2 regions of the Halomonas sp. AOP30-A1-24 genome follow, and region 2 is predicted to be linked to the other one. Evidence: predicted binding sites of a transcription regulator. Region 2 holds the regulator's gene; the other holds the start of a gene.
The links. Region 2 encodes FNR, which switches genes on or off when oxygen is low (the NO sensors DNR and NnrR bind a similar motif). Its sites were predicted from a motif close to TTGATNTANATCAA; they were not measured.
Positions count from the first base shown of each region.

Region 1 (8,334 bases), on a different contig from region 2:
GCTTGCGGTGGCGATCCGGTGTGCTCATATCGGCGCTAATGAAATTCGCCTTTATGCCGGTGCGGGCATTGTCGCGGGCTCTCAGCCTGATGCAGAGTGGCGCGAGCTGGACAACAAAATTGCCGACATTATGTCGCTGCTCAACATGGGGTAATACCAATGACCGCGAACGCCATGCCGCGCGGCTTTCCGCTTCAGCACGCTACCTTTAACCATGTGTGGGCCGCGCTGCTGCTTGAGGAGCTTTACCGCTTGGGCATGCGCGACGTTGTGCTGGCGCCTGGCTCGCGCTCGTCGCCGCTCACCATGGCGGCCAGCGAGCATGCCGGGCTTCGCTGCCACTGCCATTTTGACGAGCGTGGCCTGGCCTTTATGGCACTGGGTCTTGCGCGCGGAAGCGGCCGCCCGGTAGCGGTTATCACCACCTCGGGTACGGCGGTTGCCAATCTGTATCCTGCCGTTGTGGAAGCCAAATTAATGGGTGTGCCGCTGGTAGTGCTCTCAGCCGACCGTCCTATTGAATTACTGGATAACGGCAGTAATCAGGCCATCGACCAGCGCGACATCTTTGCTCGTCACACCGTGATGCATCACGACCTTCCGCTACCTGGCCCCGAACTGAACGCCGCGTTTCTACTCAGCACTATTGATCAGTCCATTGATCAACAGCAGCGTACGCCAGGCCCTGTGCATTTTAACTGCCGCTACCGCGAGCCTCTTTACCCCGGCCACCAGAGAGAGGATGCCTCGGATTATCTGGCGCCTCTCGGAAGCTGGTTGGCCTCTTCAGTGCCGTGGAGCCAGTGGGTATCCAGTACGCAAGCGCCTGTGTTTTCTACCGAGTGGGCAGATTTTTCGTGTCAGCGAGGCGTTATCGTGGCGGGATGTATAGATGACCCGCACCAGGCGCAGCAGGTGGTGACGTTATCACGTCGATTAGGCTGGCCACTGTTGGCGGATCTACAAAGCCAGATACGTTTTGACCGCCAAAACGTGATTCATTTTGACCTGGCGCTGCACGATCCACATTTTGTCGAGGAGTTGGAGCGGGCCGATGTGTTGCTGCAATTTGGTGGGCGTCTTATCTCCAAGCGCCTGACGCAGTTTATTGCTCGCCATTCGTGGCAGGATGTTTGGCTGGTGGACTCGCGCCCCCAGCGGCTCGACCCTGATTACAGCGTTAAGCGCCGCTTCGTTTGCCCGCCCGAGGCTGTGGTGGCCGCGCTTGAACCTGAAAATAAACATGAGCGTGAGACTGGGACAGGTGCTGAGCGCACGCCTTGGCACCAGCTTAACCAGTGCCAACAGCGCATCAGCGATATCGTGAATCAACGCTGTAACACCTTTTCAGAGCTGGGCATTTGTCATCGGGTGTTGCAGCAGGCAGCCGGGCAGCTGTTTGTCGGTAACAGTATGCCCGCAAGGCTGATGAACATGCTGGGTACGTACCGCACAGCGCCTTTGCGGGTATTTACCAACCGCGGGGCTTCCGGTATCGATGGGCTGATCGCCACGGCCTACGGCGCCAGTGCTACCAGTGACCAGCCCACCACACTGATCGTGGGCGATATCAGCGCGCTGCATGATCTTAATAGCTTGGCGCTGTTGAAGCAGGCCGTTCAACCGCTGGTGGTGATCATTCTTAACAATGACGGCGGCAGCATCTTTCATATGCTGCCAGTGCCTAAGGAAGGTGAGCTACTTGAGCATTATTTCCGTCAGCCACACGGTTTGAACTTTGAGTACGTGGCGCAAATGTTTGGGCTTGCCTACGCTGCACCTGGCTCGCTGGAAAGTTTCGATGCGACCTATGCCCATGCCCTGGAAAGTGGCGTTACACTGATTGAGATTAACGTGCCGCATCAGCAGGTTGCAGACGATCTTGTGGCGCTGGCGGCAACGCTGGGTAGGCTCGATAACCATGAAGACTGAACATGAAGAGCACGCCCAGCCATGCCCAACGCTGGTTATGCTGCACGGCTTGTTAGGTGATCGCTACGATTGGGCGGAGGTCATCGCCGCGTTGAAAGATGTGCCGTGCCTGGCGTTGGATTTACCGGGCCACGGCCAAAATCACCAGGTGGCGGTCAACTCTTTCTCCGCTTTTCATCACTGGCTAACCGATACGTTGGCCGCGCAGGATATTCGCCGCTATTGCTTGCTGGGCTACTCGCTGGGAGGGCGTTTGGCGCTTGATCACGCCAGCCGCCAACCTGCGGGGCTTGAGGCGCTTTGGCTGGAGAGCGCTCATCCAGGCTTGCCGGAAAGCGAGCGCGATGAGCGTATTGCTCATGATGCACGCTGGGCACAACGTTTTGCACTGGAACCTCTTGAACGCGTGCTTACCGACTGGTATCGGCAATCCGTCTTTGCTGACCTTACGCATACGCAGCGAGCGCGGCAGATTGAACGACGGCTGGCCAATCATGGCCCGTCCGTGGCGACAATGCTGCGAAGCACGTCGCTCGGCAGGCAGTCATCTCAGTGGCCGTGGCTGGCTGAAACGTCACTTCCCATTGGTTACTTTTCAGGTCGGCAGGATACTAAATTTCATGCACTTGCCGACCGCTTGGCTAACGTAGCCCCTCGTGTGCACCTTATGGCGCTGGAAGGTGGGCATAACCTGCATACAGAGCAAGCGAAAAGCATCGCCGAACCGATTAGCCGATGGTATCAACGCCTCGGCTAAACGGCTCGCTCACCTGGATTCAGTTAATCAACAGCAGCCACGGCAAACCGATAGCCAGCCAGGCCACTAAGAACAGCAGACCAAAAATAGCCCCTAGCCGCCAATAAAGGGCGCTTGGCAGATAACCGCTGCCATAGTAAACCGGGCTTGGGCCGGTGCCGTAGGGGGTAATAATGCCCATAAAGCCCAGTGTGGGGAGCAGCAGGAGGATAAACATCTGCATATCCAACCCTGCAATACCGGAAGCCGCCGCCAGCATCACCGGCAATAGGGCGGTAACGTGGGCCGTGACGCTGGCAAACAGGTAGTGCAGGAGATAGAAAATCACCGTGAGCGCCACCATCGCCATTACGGGGTTAAAGTGACTTATTTGTTCACCCACCATGCCACCAAACCAATTGACGAACCCGACCTGGCTCAGCCCGCCTGCCAGCGCCACCAGTGTTGCAAACCACACAAAGGTATTCCAGGCAGCTCGATTGTCGAGGATATCGTTCCAGCTCACGATGCCGGTCAGCAGCATGCAGCAAATCACCACCAGGCCTACCAGGGATGCGGACACAACATCGCCCGCAAAAATCCACAGCAGTAGCGCAGTGACGACCATGATGACCAGCAGTATCTCGTTGCGAGTAAGCGCACCCAGTTTGTTCAGCTCATCCCGCGCCCAGTTGGACACTTCTTCACCGGCTTTCACTTCTGGCGCGCATAGCCAGTAACAGAGCAGTGGGACCAGCAACAGCAGCAGAATGCCAGCGGGCGCTACGGCGATAAACCACTGCCCCCAGTTAATATGAATACCGGTAGCGCTTTCTGTCAGAGCAATGGCCAACAGGTTGGGGGCAAGCGCGGTTAGAAACAGCGAGCTGGTCACACAGGTCGAGGTGATCGCTGTCCACATCAGAAAACTGCCCATGCGCTTCATGCTGGGGTCATTGGGCTGGGAGTCGTAAAGCGGCGGCAGATTGCGAATGACCGGATAAATGGTGCCCCCGCTACGCGCCGTGTTGGAAGGTGTAAAAGGCGCCAGCACCGCATCGGCGATCATTACCGCGTAGCCCAACGTTAATGTGCGCTTGCCCATGGCCTTGACCAGCCAAAGTGATATGCGCCTGCCTAGCCCGGTTTTTTCATACCCCAGCGCGAACATAAACGCGCCAAAAATCAGCCACACTGTCGAGTTGGTGAAGCCCGAAACGGCCCATGAAAAGGCCTGGTTGGCAGCATTAAAGCCTTCGGTCGCTAGCTGTTCGGGTGAAAACAGCACCCAGCGGGAGAGTAGCGCCACCAGAATCACGCCGATTAACCCAATGACCGCGCCTGGCAAGGGTTCAAAAATCAGCCCCACCACACAGCCCAGAAAAATAGCGAAGAAGTACCAGGCGTGAGGAGCAACCCCCTCAGGCGTGGGTATCAACGCAACGATAATGGCCACTACAAGCGGCGCTAACAACTTCCAATCAAATGCTGATTGCACGCTACTGTTCATATCAAGCTGCCCCCCTCTTATTGGCTGCGAAAGCAGCCGAGTCTCTTCACTGCTAACGCTGTTGATTTTCATCTGCTTGCGGTTGCATACGTTGCAGAGAATGGCGATAGCGACTAATAGTTAAAATTGTAGTTGGAATTCTTTATTAAAATTAATAAATGAGAAATTAAACTTAACTACTCTTGTTAAAGCATCGCCTGTCTTAAAGATGCATTTCTTGATATGCGTCAATAGAGCTTGGCATGAGGGGATAGCACGTACCTGGAGTGTGATAAGTTCAACCAAAAGACACCGCATCGAAGCGTGTCGCCACTACCGCCTTTGACTTGGCTACAGTAAGGGAATGTCATGCAGCATCGAGATTTCGATATCGTGATTGTGGGTGGAGGCGGCGCAGGCTTACGTGCCGCTATCGCCGCAGCAGAAAGCGCCAAGGCACAGGGCATTTCTCAAAGTATCGCCCTAATTTCCAAGGTCTATCCTATGCGCTCGCATACCGTTGCCGCTGAGGGTGGTGCGGCGGCGGTAACCAGCGAGGAGGATACGTATCAGGCGCATTTTGATGACACTGTGTCGGGCGGCGACTGGCTGGTTGAGCAAGGCGTGGTGGACTATTTTGTGCATCATGCCTACCAGGAACTGGTGCAGATGGAGCGCTGGGGCTGCCCCTGGAGCCGCAAGGAGGATGGTAATGTGCAGGTACGCCGTTTTGGCGGCATGAAAACCGCACGTACCTGGTTTGCCGCCGATAAAACCGGCTTTCACATGCTGCATACCCTGTTTCAAACCTCGCTCAAATATTCCCAAATTGAGCGCTTCGATGAGTATTTCGTCCTTGATCTTGCCGTGCACGAAGGGGCCGTTATTGGCGTCATTGCCCTTCAAGTGGCCACCGGCGAGCTTATTTTGTTGCGTGCCAAAGCCGTGATATTGGCAACAGGAGGTGCCGGGCGCCTGTTTCGCTTTAATACCAACGCAGGGATCGTGACTGGCGACGGGATGGCAATGGCCTATCGCCACGGTGTGGCGCTTAGGGACATGGAGTTTGTTCAGTATCACCCCACGGGCCTTCCCGGCTCCGGCATTTTAATTACCGAAGCGTGTCGTGGAGAAGGCGGTATTTTGCTCAATAAGGATGGCTACCGCTACCTTCAGGATTACGGGCTGGGCCCGGAAACCCCACTGGGCAAGCCGGAAAACAAGTACATGGAGCTGGGCCCTCGCGATAAGCTCTCACAGGCCTTTTGGCAGGAGCAGCAGGCGGGCCGCACTGGCACCTTTGGCGATAGCGATGTGGTCTATCTTGACCTGCGCCACTTGGGCGAAGCCTACCTTCTTGAGCGCCTGCCCTTTATCTGCGAGCTGGCTAAATCCTACATTAACGTTGACCCGGTCAAAGAGCCGATCCCTATCCGCCCGGCGGTGCACTACACCATGGGCGGTATCGAAACCAATCCCTACTGTGAAACGTCGGTTGCCGGGCTTTATGCGGCGGGTGAATGCGCCTCTGTTGGGCTACATGGTGCTAATCGCTTGGGTTCCAACTCGCTCACTGAGCTACTGGTGTTTGGTCGTTTAGCGGGGGAGCAGGCAAGCCAGCGCGCGGCGCAAACCGAGTGGGCAGACATGCACCTTCTGGAAACCCAGGCTGCCCATCAGCAGGCAAAACTAGCGCATCTTTGTGATGGTGAGGGCAGCGGCGAGACTTGGGTGACGCTTAAGCATGCCATGGTGCAGGCCATGGAGAGTGGCTGTGGTATTTATCGTACCGAAGAGGGTATGCGGCAGTCGTTGGAGACGATTCGTGAACTGCGGGCGCGCTATCAGAAGATTCGTGTCAACGACACCAGCAAAATATTCAACACAGAGTTGCTTGAGTGCATTGAGCTTGGCTACGGGCTGGATATTGCCGAGGCATCTTGCCTTGGTGCACTGGAGCGGCGTGAGTCCCGTGGCGCTCACCAGCGCTTGGATGACGGTATGCAAACGCGCGATGACGTTAACTACCTCAAGCACAGCCAGGTGTTTTATCAAGGCGATGCACACGCTCGGTTGGCATGGCAGGAGGTAGACGTGCGTTTTTCCGCGCCCGCAGAACGTACCTATGGGGATGCGTCCAAGGGAGGCAAGGCATGAGTACTCAGCAGGTATCTACCCGGCGCATCAGCGTCAAACGCTATTTACCCGACAACTCTACCGAGCCCTATTGGCAGGAGTATGAGCTGCCAGTCGACGACAGCACCTCATTGTTGGATGCGTTGAATCACATCAAAGAGCAGCTCGACAGCACTCTGAGCTACCGCTGGTCGTGTCGCATGGCGATCTGTGGCTCCTGTGGCGTTATGGTGAATGGCGTCCCCAAGCTTGGCTGTAAGACCTTCCTGCGCGACTTCGACGATGAGATCCGCATTGAACCATTGGCGCACTTTCCCGTGCAGCGCGACCTGGTGGTTGATATGGAGATATTCCTCGATCACCTGGCCGCCGTTAAGCCCTATCTGATAGACGACAACCCGGTAAAGCCCTTTGATCCGAAGGCGCCAGAAACCTATCGCCAGTCGCCCCGGCAGCTTGCCCGTTACAAGCAGTTCGCTAACTGTATCAACTGTGGGCTTTGTTACTCCGCTTGCCCGCAGTTTGGGCTTAATCCTGAGTTTATTGGCCCAGGAGCCATTGCGCTGGGGCACCGCTATAACCTGGATAGCCGGGACCATGGCAGCACGCAGCGAATGGCCGAATTGAACCGCCATGAAGGCGTGTGGAGCTGCACCTTTGTAGGCTTTTGCTCAAAGGTGTGTCCCAAACACGTTGACCCAGCGGCGGCTATCAATCAGAGCAAGGTGGCGTCCGCTAAGCACACGCTAATTGCGCTGTTTAAGGGCTAGGAGAAAGGGTATGGATAAGTCGACATCTCAACGCTTTGTGCCGTTAAAACGTAACTGGTGGCTGAAACTTCGCTTTTTTAAACTCTATATGCTGCGTGAAGCGACGGTGATACCGCTGGTTTTTTTCCTGCTCTGCCTACTGGCGGGCATGGTCGCGCTGCTCCAGGGCCCAGAGAGCTGGCAACGATGGATCGCCTTTATGGGATCTCCCATCGTTTTGCTGCTCAACCTTTTGGCGCTAGCTGCTAGCCTGTTTCACGCGGCGACCTTTTTTGTGCTGTTTCCTCGCGTTATGCCGCTGCGCATCGGTAACTACCAACTGCCGGATAAGGCGATTGTGGCGGGGCAGTGGGCGGGCGTTCTGGCCGTACTGCTGCTGTTTATCTGGCTGTTTGGGAGGACGTCTGTATGACTAAACCAACCATGAATATGCCAGGCACGGACAGTCAGCGCACGAACCAGCCTCCCCACCGCCAAGCCTACGATGAGTCGCTGTGGTGGGGGCTATTCAGTGCAGGTGGCGTCTGTTTTGCTGTGCTACTGCCCTCTGCCATCCTGTTTTTTGCCGTGCTGCTTCCCTTGGGCTGGCTACCTGCCAACGCACTCAGCCATGAGCGTGCATCGGCACTGCTATTCAGCGTGCCAGGCTTTCTATTTGTTGGTGCGGCGGTCTGTTTGCCGCTTTTTCATGCCGCCCATCGCCTGCGCCACGGAATGTTTGACCTTATTTTGGGCCGCGATACCACCAATAAAAAGCTGATGTATGGCGCTGCGGCGCTGTTAAGCCTTCTGGCACTAGGGCTGGTCGTGGCAGGTATGTTGCGCTAAGCCCGAAAGACGCCAATACCTAATGAATCAGGGAACTTTGAATGATCCACGGACTTACAGAAGCGGAACTCTATCAACCGGTTGAGTGGCAGGACCACTCCGGCGACTACCAGGATATTCGGTATCATGTCTCTAAAGAGGGCATTGCACGCATTACCATCAACCGCCCAGAGGTGCGTAACGCCTTTCGCCCCTTGACGGTTAGCGAAATGATTCAGGCGCTTGGTCGCGCACGTCACGATAGTCGCGTCGGCGCGATTTTGCTCACCGGCGCAGGCGATAAAGCATTCTGCTCCGGCGGTGATCAGCGCATTCGCGGTGACTATGGCGGCTACCAGGATGAGCAGGGCACTCATCACCTGAACGTGCTGGATTTTCAGCGTGATATTCGGACCTGCCCCAAGCCGGTTGTCGCCATGGTGGCAGGCTACGCGATTGGCGGT
Region 1 covers NZ_JBQSXL010000009.1:52,063-60,396, forward strand. Annotated here, with positions in the region: gene ACT3TJ_RS06990 (isochorismate synthase) at 1-154, shown strand, start outside; gene menD (2-succinyl-5-enolpyruvyl-6-hydroxy-3-cyclohexene-1-carboxylic-acid synthase) at 160-1,932, shown strand; gene menH (2-succinyl-6-hydroxy-2,4-cyclohexadiene-1-carboxylate synthase) at 1,922-2,689, shown strand; gene ACT3TJ_RS07005 (anion permease) at 2,709-4,250, opposite strand; gene frdA (fumarate reductase (quinol) flavoprotein subunit) at 4,527-6,314, shown strand; gene ACT3TJ_RS07015 (succinate dehydrogenase/fumarate reductase iron-sulfur subunit) at 6,311-7,063, shown strand; gene ACT3TJ_RS07020 (fumarate reductase subunit C) at 7,074-7,475, shown strand; gene frdD (fumarate reductase subunit FrdD) at 7,472-7,891, shown strand; gene menB (1,4-dihydroxy-2-naphthoyl-CoA synthase) at 7,933-8,334, shown strand, end outside.
Region 1: a site for FNR is predicted at 4,396-4,409, ahead of frdA (fumarate reductase (quinol) flavoprotein subunit). Genes of this name have one in related genera too.

Region 2 (8,334 bases):
CCCTATTTGAATGCTTGCTAGAAGCGGTCTAAACAAAATCGCGCATCCGTAAGACACGAAGGCCCACACAATAAGGCATCCGGTAATTAAACGAACGTTGGCTTTCCAGTATTCCGCAGCATTGGATTTGTCATCTGCCATTGTGTTGCTCTCCACTTGTGTTTTTAGGTTTGGAAAGTTCACCAGGAATAGCGTTTAGCATGTCAGGGTAATTGCACGCTAAAACTACCTACCGCTTGGTTTTGTCTCTTGGTTGGTTATTGATTATTGCCGTTGATACAAGCGTTTTATGAGATTTTGGTAAGTTTTGGTTAGCACTGTGCAATTACCCTGAATGATGCATTGTCAATACTGGACAATAATCGCTAAAAAATAATCCCAGACTTTGGTATCACTATCTACTATAGACTAAATAAAGAGTTTCAAATGGCTGAATATTAGCGTTTTTACGTACATTTTTTCAGCAGACTACTCGTTAGTTGAACGATGGTCTAGGGTTTGGTTAAAAGATAATATTTGCTACTTTAAAATAGCGTTCAATACTAACGGTTAGTTGCTGGGGAGGTGCTACTTTAGTCGTTTAAACCAACGTCGGGCGACGTTGGAATAATAGATAAAGGTATATAGAGTAGTATGTGTTTCTTAGTGGCAGGTTTTGTACAGGCTTATTTGGGTTAATTGGTTTACTTTATTGAGAAGGGCTTATGCTAGGCAGTAGTCTGACGCTACCGTTACTAATAAAAAGTAGTAGGCTGGCTCTTAAACACCGTAAACCAGAAAGAAGTACCTCACCCGTTGATTGACGTACTTCCAATTTTACGGACGTCGCTTTTTTCTTTTGTAGTGTAAGGACATGCCCCATGGTTGATGTTGATCTGTCCCAACTGCCATTTACGTTGCTTGATGACACGGGGCGCGAGCATGTTCGTCGAGGCATGGACCTTGCCTATTTTGACCGCGATGACATTATCCTGGAAATGGGCGAGCAGGGTGCTTACGTTTTTCTTATTCATAAGGGAGACGTCGCTGAGATAGACCCCTCCTTGCCTGCGGCAAGTGCTCACATTGGGCACTACACGGCAGGGGACTTGTTTGGCGCCATTAGCATCTTGAACGGAAAAAGCCGCTACCGTTTTCAGGCTGAGCAGGAGTGCCTTTGCTACACCATGCCCAGCCATCTGTTTAGCCAGCTTTGTCGCCAGTACCCTCCTTTTGAGCAGTTCTTTAGGCAGTCACTTGCTCACAAGGCGCGCTTGTTGACAGAAAAACGCGCCGACGGTGGCGTCACCATGGCAGGCTTTATGCTGGCTCGCATCAGTGAATGTATGCGAGCGCCCCTGCTGATGGATGCTTCTACCACTATTGCCAGGGCGGTTGAAAAGCTTAACGAAAGCCATGCTGATAGCCTGCTGGTGGACACCCAAGGCAAGCTTGGCATGGTGACGAAAACCGATTTGCTCAATGGCCTAGTCGTGAGCGGCTTCACGTCAGCCACTCTGGTGGGGCAGGTGGCGCACTTCTCCCTTGTCACGGTAACGCCTGAGCAGTACCTGTTTGAAGCCCTGGTGTTAATGACTCGGCACAAGGTTACCCGCGTTGTGGTGATGGAGCAGGCCGCCTTAAAAGGCGTGGTCGAGCTGACGGATGTGCTGAGTTATTTTTCCAGCCGAAGTTATGTTGTTAGTCTGCAGGTGGAGCAGGCTGATGACTTGGAAACGTTGGCAGTTGCTAGTCATCGCACCCCTGAACTCGTCACAGCCCTGATGGCACAAGGCGTTAAGCTTAATTTTGCCATGGACCTGCTGGCGGCCTTGAATGGCCGGATTATGAGCAAGGCCTGGGATTTTGTTATCAATGAGGAGCATCATCAGCATAGCTGCCTGATGGTGATGGGGAGTGAAGGGCGCGGCGAGCAAATTTTGAAAACGGATCAGGATAACGGTCTGATTTTAGACGACGACGCCCAGTGGCCAAGTGTCGCCGATGATATGCAGGCCTTAACCGAGACGCTCATAAAACTGGGTTACCCGCCGTGCCCTGGTAATATCATGGTCTCTAACCCCGAGTGGGTTGCCAGCGTTTCTCAGTGGAAGAAGCGTATTGCTCAATGGGCCAACGTGCGCGATGGCGATAGTTTAATGAAACTTGCCATTATGCTGGATGCTCATTCAATGGCAGGGAATCCATGTTTACTTGAAAGCGTGCGCGAGGCGCTATTTGCGCGCTGTGCCCATGATGAAATTCTGCTTTCCTACTTTGCGCGTGCGGCTCTGCGTTTTTCAACACCGCTGACGCTTTTTGGTTCGCTTAAAAAGCCTCAGCACGGTATCGATATCAAAAAAGGCGGCATTTTTCCGATTGTCCACGGTGTACGTACCATGGCGCTTGAGCGGCGCATCAGCGTAACCTCGACGCTGGGCAGGTTGACGGCACTGGTTGATGATGGCCGCCTTGAACGACGCACCGCTGATGATTTAGGAGAGGCACTTTCACTGTTGACCGAGCTGCGTCTTAAACAGCAACTTAGCGGGCAGGATATGGACGATGCGCGCTCCAATCACGTGGTGGTGCAAGAGCTCTCGTCACTTGAGCGCGATTTATTGCGCGAGTCGCTACATATCGTTAAAGACTTTAAACAGCGCCTCTCCTATCGTTACCATTTAGAATATTCATGAGCAGCGCTATGCAAGGCAGCAAAAAAGGCATGGCACTGCTGGGGCAAACGCTGCGCAGAACGTTTAAGCGTGAGCGAGATCGGCGCCGCTATGCGAATTCGCCTTACGCCTGGCTTTTCCAGCCCTATATGGGGGAAGAGCTAGTGGCGCTGGCTTGCGAATCACTACCCGGTGAAACGCCGGTATTAAGTGTGGCTGCTGTGGTACTTAATCAACAGCAAGTGCACACAAGCCAGCCGTGGGTGGCAACGTTTGCCGACCCTCAAACGGTTGACCAGCCGGTGCTGCGCCAGCATCAGCAGCTTTACAATCCCGCCACGGCGGTACCCCTCTGTGCCGAGACACTGCATGCGTTTACCGATTTTATTGGCAACCGGCCGCTGGTCGGGTGGCAACTGGACCAGCAGTTTTGCATGCTTAATAGAGCCTTTAGAGCGCACCTCGGGTTTGGGCTACCTAATGTTCAGGTCGATGTGGCCAAACTGCATCAACGCCAATTGCGCCGTTTACACCCGTTAGTGGAGTCTTCCCAACCGTTTTCCGAGGCGTTGGCCTGCTGGCAAGTGCCTACTATCTCGACCCAGAGATTGCTAGGTAAAGCCACCGCAAGCGCCTTGCTGTATATGCGCTTACAGCGTGATATGACGCAGTCGGGTTAGCTTCTAGCGTAGTGGTGCCTGTGCCGATGGCCGTATTGATAACCGTATTGATAACCGTATTGATAACCATAGTGATGACCGTAGTTATGATCATAGTAACGACGTGATTTTGCCAGTTGGGTGAACGGCGGGAGTATTGTTAGAATAGCGGCTGCTCCTTCTACCATTGGCAGTGCTTATATCATGCAACACCTTGATCATTTTGACCCCGCCGCGGCAACCGTTGCACCGACGCCTGACCTGCAAGGCCAGCCGGCGCTTGAGGATGCCAAACAGAAACGCGAATTCAACAAGTTGCAAAAGCGGCTGCGGCGCGAGGTAGGTAATGCAATTATCGATTACCAAATGATCAATGAAGGCGATCGGATCATGGTCTGCCTGTCGGGGGGGAAAGACAGCTACACCATGCTTGAGATTTTACGCAACCTGCAGCGCAATGCGCCGGTGAATTTTTCACTGGTGGCGGTCAATATGGACCAAAAGCAGCCTGGTTTTCCTGAGCATATACTGCCCCGGTATCTGGAAAAACTCGGCGTGGAGTACCGCATTCTGGAGCGCGATACATACTCGGTAGTGAAAGAAAAAACGCCGGAAGGCAAGACAACTTGCGCGCTTTGCTCGCGGTTAAGGCGCGGGTCGCTTTACGGGTTTGCCGAAGAAATTGGCGCCAACAAGATCGCCCTTGGTCATCATCGTGAAGATATTCTGGAAACGCTGTTTCTCAATATGTTCTTTGGCGGCAGCCTGAAGGCAATGCCGCCCAAGCTGCTTTCCGATGACGGCAAGAATGTCGTGATTCGTCCGCTGGCCTACTGTAAAGAGGCGGATATTGCGGAGTTTTCGCGCCTGATGGAGTTCCCGATTATTCCCTGCAACCTGTGCGGTTCGCAGCCGAACATGCAGCGTCAGGTCGTTAAGGAAATGCTGGCCGAGTGGGACAAAAAGCATCCGGGTCGTTTGGAAAGCATGTTTAAAGCGGTCACTAACGTCGCGCCTTCGCAGCTAGCCGACCGCGACCTGTTTGACTTTGCGGGACTGGAAGCCAAACAGGAAGCGCTAATGGCGGGGCGTATTGAAGCATTTAACGTGAGCTAATCACCGGCTCTTCCTCTTCAGCAAGCGCTATAAGCCGCTGCATATCGAGGATGTTAACCTCGCGCCCTGAGACGGCCACCACGTCTTGCTGCTGAAAACGGCTCAAGATACGGCTGACCGTCTCAACCGCCAGCCCCAGATAATTGCCGATATCCGCACGCGCCATTGAAAGCCTAAAGCTGTAAGGCGAGTAACCCCGACGCCGAAAACGCTCTGAAAGCGTCAGTAGAAAACTGGCCAGCCGCTGGTCGGCGGTTTTGCGCGACAACAGGCGCATCATGCGCCGGTCATCGCGAAGCTCCTTGCTCATACTGCGGTACAGCTGACCACGAAGCTCCGGCAGCTCCTCTGAAAGCAGGTCCAGCCGATCAAAGGGAATTTCGCAGATGGTGGTGGTTTCAAGGGCAATCACGCTGCCTGGGTAGTGCTCTTCGTCAATGCCGTCCAATCCGACAAGCTCGCTGGGCAAAAAGAAGTTAGTGAGCTGATCGTTGCCATTACCTTCGCTGGTTACCTGTTTTAGGCTGCCTGAGCGAACGGCATACACACTGGTAAAACGGTCGCCTTGACGAAACAGTGTTTCGCCCTTTTTCAGCGGTGCTCGGCGTCTGATGATGGCATCAAACTGCCCCATGCCTTCAAGCTCAAGCGCTAGTGGAAGGCAAAGCGAGCTTAGGCTGCAGGTCTGACAGCGTGCTTCTTGAAGAAGCGAGCGTCGTTGGCTTGTCGAGGGTAGCATGACTATCTCCCTGTTTCTCTTTTGCCTAAATGGCTATCTACCGCAGGCGTTGATGCCGCCGGTTAAACGATTCTTGAGTAGCGTTGGCCTGAGTGCCCCGGAAGGTAAGCATCAAACGCCATGGCCAGTTGGCGAATCAGTAAACGGCCCATTGGCGTCGCCTCAAGCGTATCATCCAAGCGAACGATTAGCCCGTCCTGTTCAGCAGTGCGTAGGCTTTCCAGCGCACTGGCAAAGTAGTCGTTGGCGTTAACCTGCCATTGCCGGCTAACCGCTGCTAAATCCAGGCGCATATCGCACATTAAACGTTCGATAACGTCGGCTCGTATTAGGTCATCCTGATTTAATCGTACGCCTTTCACGGTAGCCAGTCGACCTTGATCCAGGTTCTCTTCGTAGCTAGCCAGGTCAGTAGGGTTTTGCGCATAGCTATCGCCTATTCGGGAAATAGCTGACACGCCCAGACCGATAAGATCGCATCTGGCATGGCTGGAGTAGCCCTGAAAATTGCGCTGTAGGGTGCCGTTGGCTTGGGCAACCGCCAGGCTGTCATTGGGTTTGGCAAAGTGATCCATCCCAATATGTTGATAGCCCGCAGCGGTCAGCATGTCGATGGTCGTACGCAGAATCGAAAGCTTTTCATCCGCACCTGGCAGGTCATCCACGCTGATACGTCGCTGAGGCTTGAAGCGTTCAGGCAAATGCGCGTAATTAAACACGGATAAACGCGCCGGATTTAACGCGATCACCTGTTCAAGCGTCTTGGCGAAGCTCCTTTCCGTTTGAAAGGGCAGACCGTAGATTAAATCCAGATTCAGCGAGAGAAAGCCCAACCGGTGTGCTTCATCCATTAGTGTTTCGGTAAGCACGCGAGGCTGATGACGGTTAATCGCCTTTTGAACGCGTGGGTCCAGGTCCTGTACGCCAAGGCTCAGGCGGTTGAAGCCCAAAGACTGCAGGTGGCGCAGGGTTAAAACATCGGCTTCGCGCGGGTCGATCTCAATGGCGTAGTCACGCTCTGGTGCGTTTGAAAGACCGAAGCGTGCGTCCAGGCGGTCAATCAAGTCGCCCATCTGCTCCAGTGAAAGAAACGTAGGGGTGCCTCCGCCCCAGTGCAACTGATTGACAGGGCGCTTTGTATCCAGATGACGGGCCGTCAGGACCATCTCACGATCTAGCCGATAGAGATACGACTCGGCCAGGGCGGTGTTTTTCGTCGCAATTTTATTGCACGCGCAATAAAAGCAGATTTTGCGACAAAACGGGATATGGACATAGATGGAAAGCGGGCGCTGACTTGCGTTGCTGCGCTCAATGGCCTGGGTCGCATCTTCGGCGGTAAACCCTTCGTGAAAGGCCAGCGCCGTCGGGTAGGAGGTGTAGCGTGGGCCGCTTTTATCATAACGGCGCAGCAATGCGTCATCCCAGCGGGTGCTGGATGACGCGGTAGCAGTAACGGATGAGGGGACAGCCGTGGCACATACAGGCATGAAGAGGCGCTCCGGTAGCTGAAAATACGTTTTTAAAAGCTACCGATAGGCTAGAGAACATAGCGCTGTAGTGCGTTGCGCCAGGTCAATGATTGGCGTGTGAGTGTCCGCCTGAATGCCCACCTGAGTGCATGTTGAGTGCCCAAAGCTGCCATACGGCAAAGCCGATAATGACGAGCGCGGCGATGGTTCTTGTCGCGGGGTGACGAATAAGATGATTAAGCTTGCGTGCGGCAAGTCCCGTGGCCAGTAGCGCAGGCAGGGTGCCCAGGCCAAAAGCCCCCATTAATAAAGCCCCTTGAAGCGGCCGGGCCGTCGCCAGGCTCCAAGCCAGCATTGAATACACCAGCCCACAGGGCAGCCAGCCCCAAATGGCGCCTAGCGCGAATGCCTGAGGGAAATGAACCACCGGCATCAAGCGTCGGCCCCAGGGCTCAAGGTGACGCCATAATCGTTTGCCCACGGCTTCCACGCGTAAAAGCCCTTTCCACCAGTTAGCAATATACAGCGCCATGAGAATCAGCATGAGCGCTGCAACGCCTTGCAACAGCTGGCGCGCCAGCAGTGAGGGCGAAAGCACGGTGCCCAACGCGGCTACCAGCGCGCCTGCCGTCATGTAGCTTAATATTCGGCCCAAGTTGTAGCTTAGCAGTAGGCCGCCCATACGCGCCGAGCTACGCATGCTGGGCGGGATGGCAAAGGTTAATGCGCTCATGACGCCTCCGCACATGCCGATGCAGTGGGCCCCGCCCATCAACCCAAACACAAACGCGGCAATAAGCGGAGGAAGGTCAAGCCCGGTCGGGTTCATGGCACGCCTTTGACTGCTGAAGTGGATAAATGGGAGGTGGATACGTTGGAAGTAGATAGCCTGTGTGAAAAGCGTAGCGTATTGGCAATGACGGCAAGCACACTGGCGCCTGCGCTCGCAATAGCGCCAAACGGCGATAGAACGCCCACCGCTGCCAAGATAAGCGCTATCACGCTGATGGAGGCCGCCATGCCCATTGAGTGTTGTATGCAGCGCTGCGCGGCGCGGGCAATGGTTAGAGTTTCTACGGCGCGCCCGCTTCGTGGGCTGAGTATGACCACGTCTGAGCAAGACGCTATCGCCTCATCGGCAGACTGCGTTGTTGTGGCCAATGAAAGCAGGGCGCGAGGGTTCGTTATCACCACGCCTCGTGTAAGTAACTGCTGGTAAGCGACCGTTAGCGCCGCTGGGGTTGCCAACGCCAGTGCGCACGGGCTGCCTGCTATTAGCAGCGAAAGCAGTACATCCAATGCCATTAGCGGTTTAAACCACCACCAGAGGGCTGCCACACTCAGCGTTATGATAAGCAGGCCAACGGCCCACTTGTGCACGCCGTGCGCATTAATACTGGCCAGGTGCTTCCCAGTAAAAGCAGCGCCAACCAAGGCGCCTAGCGCTGCAATACGGGCGCGGGCAGGCGGTTGGACTACGTTAATCACCAGCGGGTTTTCGAGGTTTTGGCAGCCTGCCAGCACGCTATCTCCTATAGCGTAACTCACCGGGAGCGGTTCGCCGGTGAGCTGTGAGGTGTTCAGGCTTGATGCGCCTTGCTCGATAACGCCGTCAGCAGGTATCCGCTGCCCCGCATTCACTACGATACGATCACCTGGGCAAAGCTCACACGCGGGTAAAATTCGCTCGCTTT
Region 2 covers NZ_JBQSXL010000003.1:67,619-75,952, reverse strand. Annotated here, with positions in the region: gene ACT3TJ_RS02585 (DUF4212 domain-containing protein) at 1-141, opposite strand, end outside; gene ACT3TJ_RS02580 (putative nucleotidyltransferase substrate binding domain-containing protein) at 861-2,675, shown strand; gene ACT3TJ_RS02575 (DNA polymerase III subunit epsilon) at 2,684-3,334, shown strand; gene ttcA (tRNA 2-thiocytidine(32) synthetase TtcA) at 3,518-4,429, shown strand; gene fnr (fumarate/nitrate reduction transcriptional regulator Fnr) at 4,416-5,168, opposite strand; gene hemN (oxygen-independent coproporphyrinogen III oxidase) at 5,231-6,658, opposite strand; gene ACT3TJ_RS02555 (sulfite exporter TauE/SafE family protein) at 6,744-7,469, opposite strand; gene ACT3TJ_RS02550 (heavy metal translocating P-type ATPase metal-binding domain-containing protein) at 7,466-8,334, opposite strand, start outside.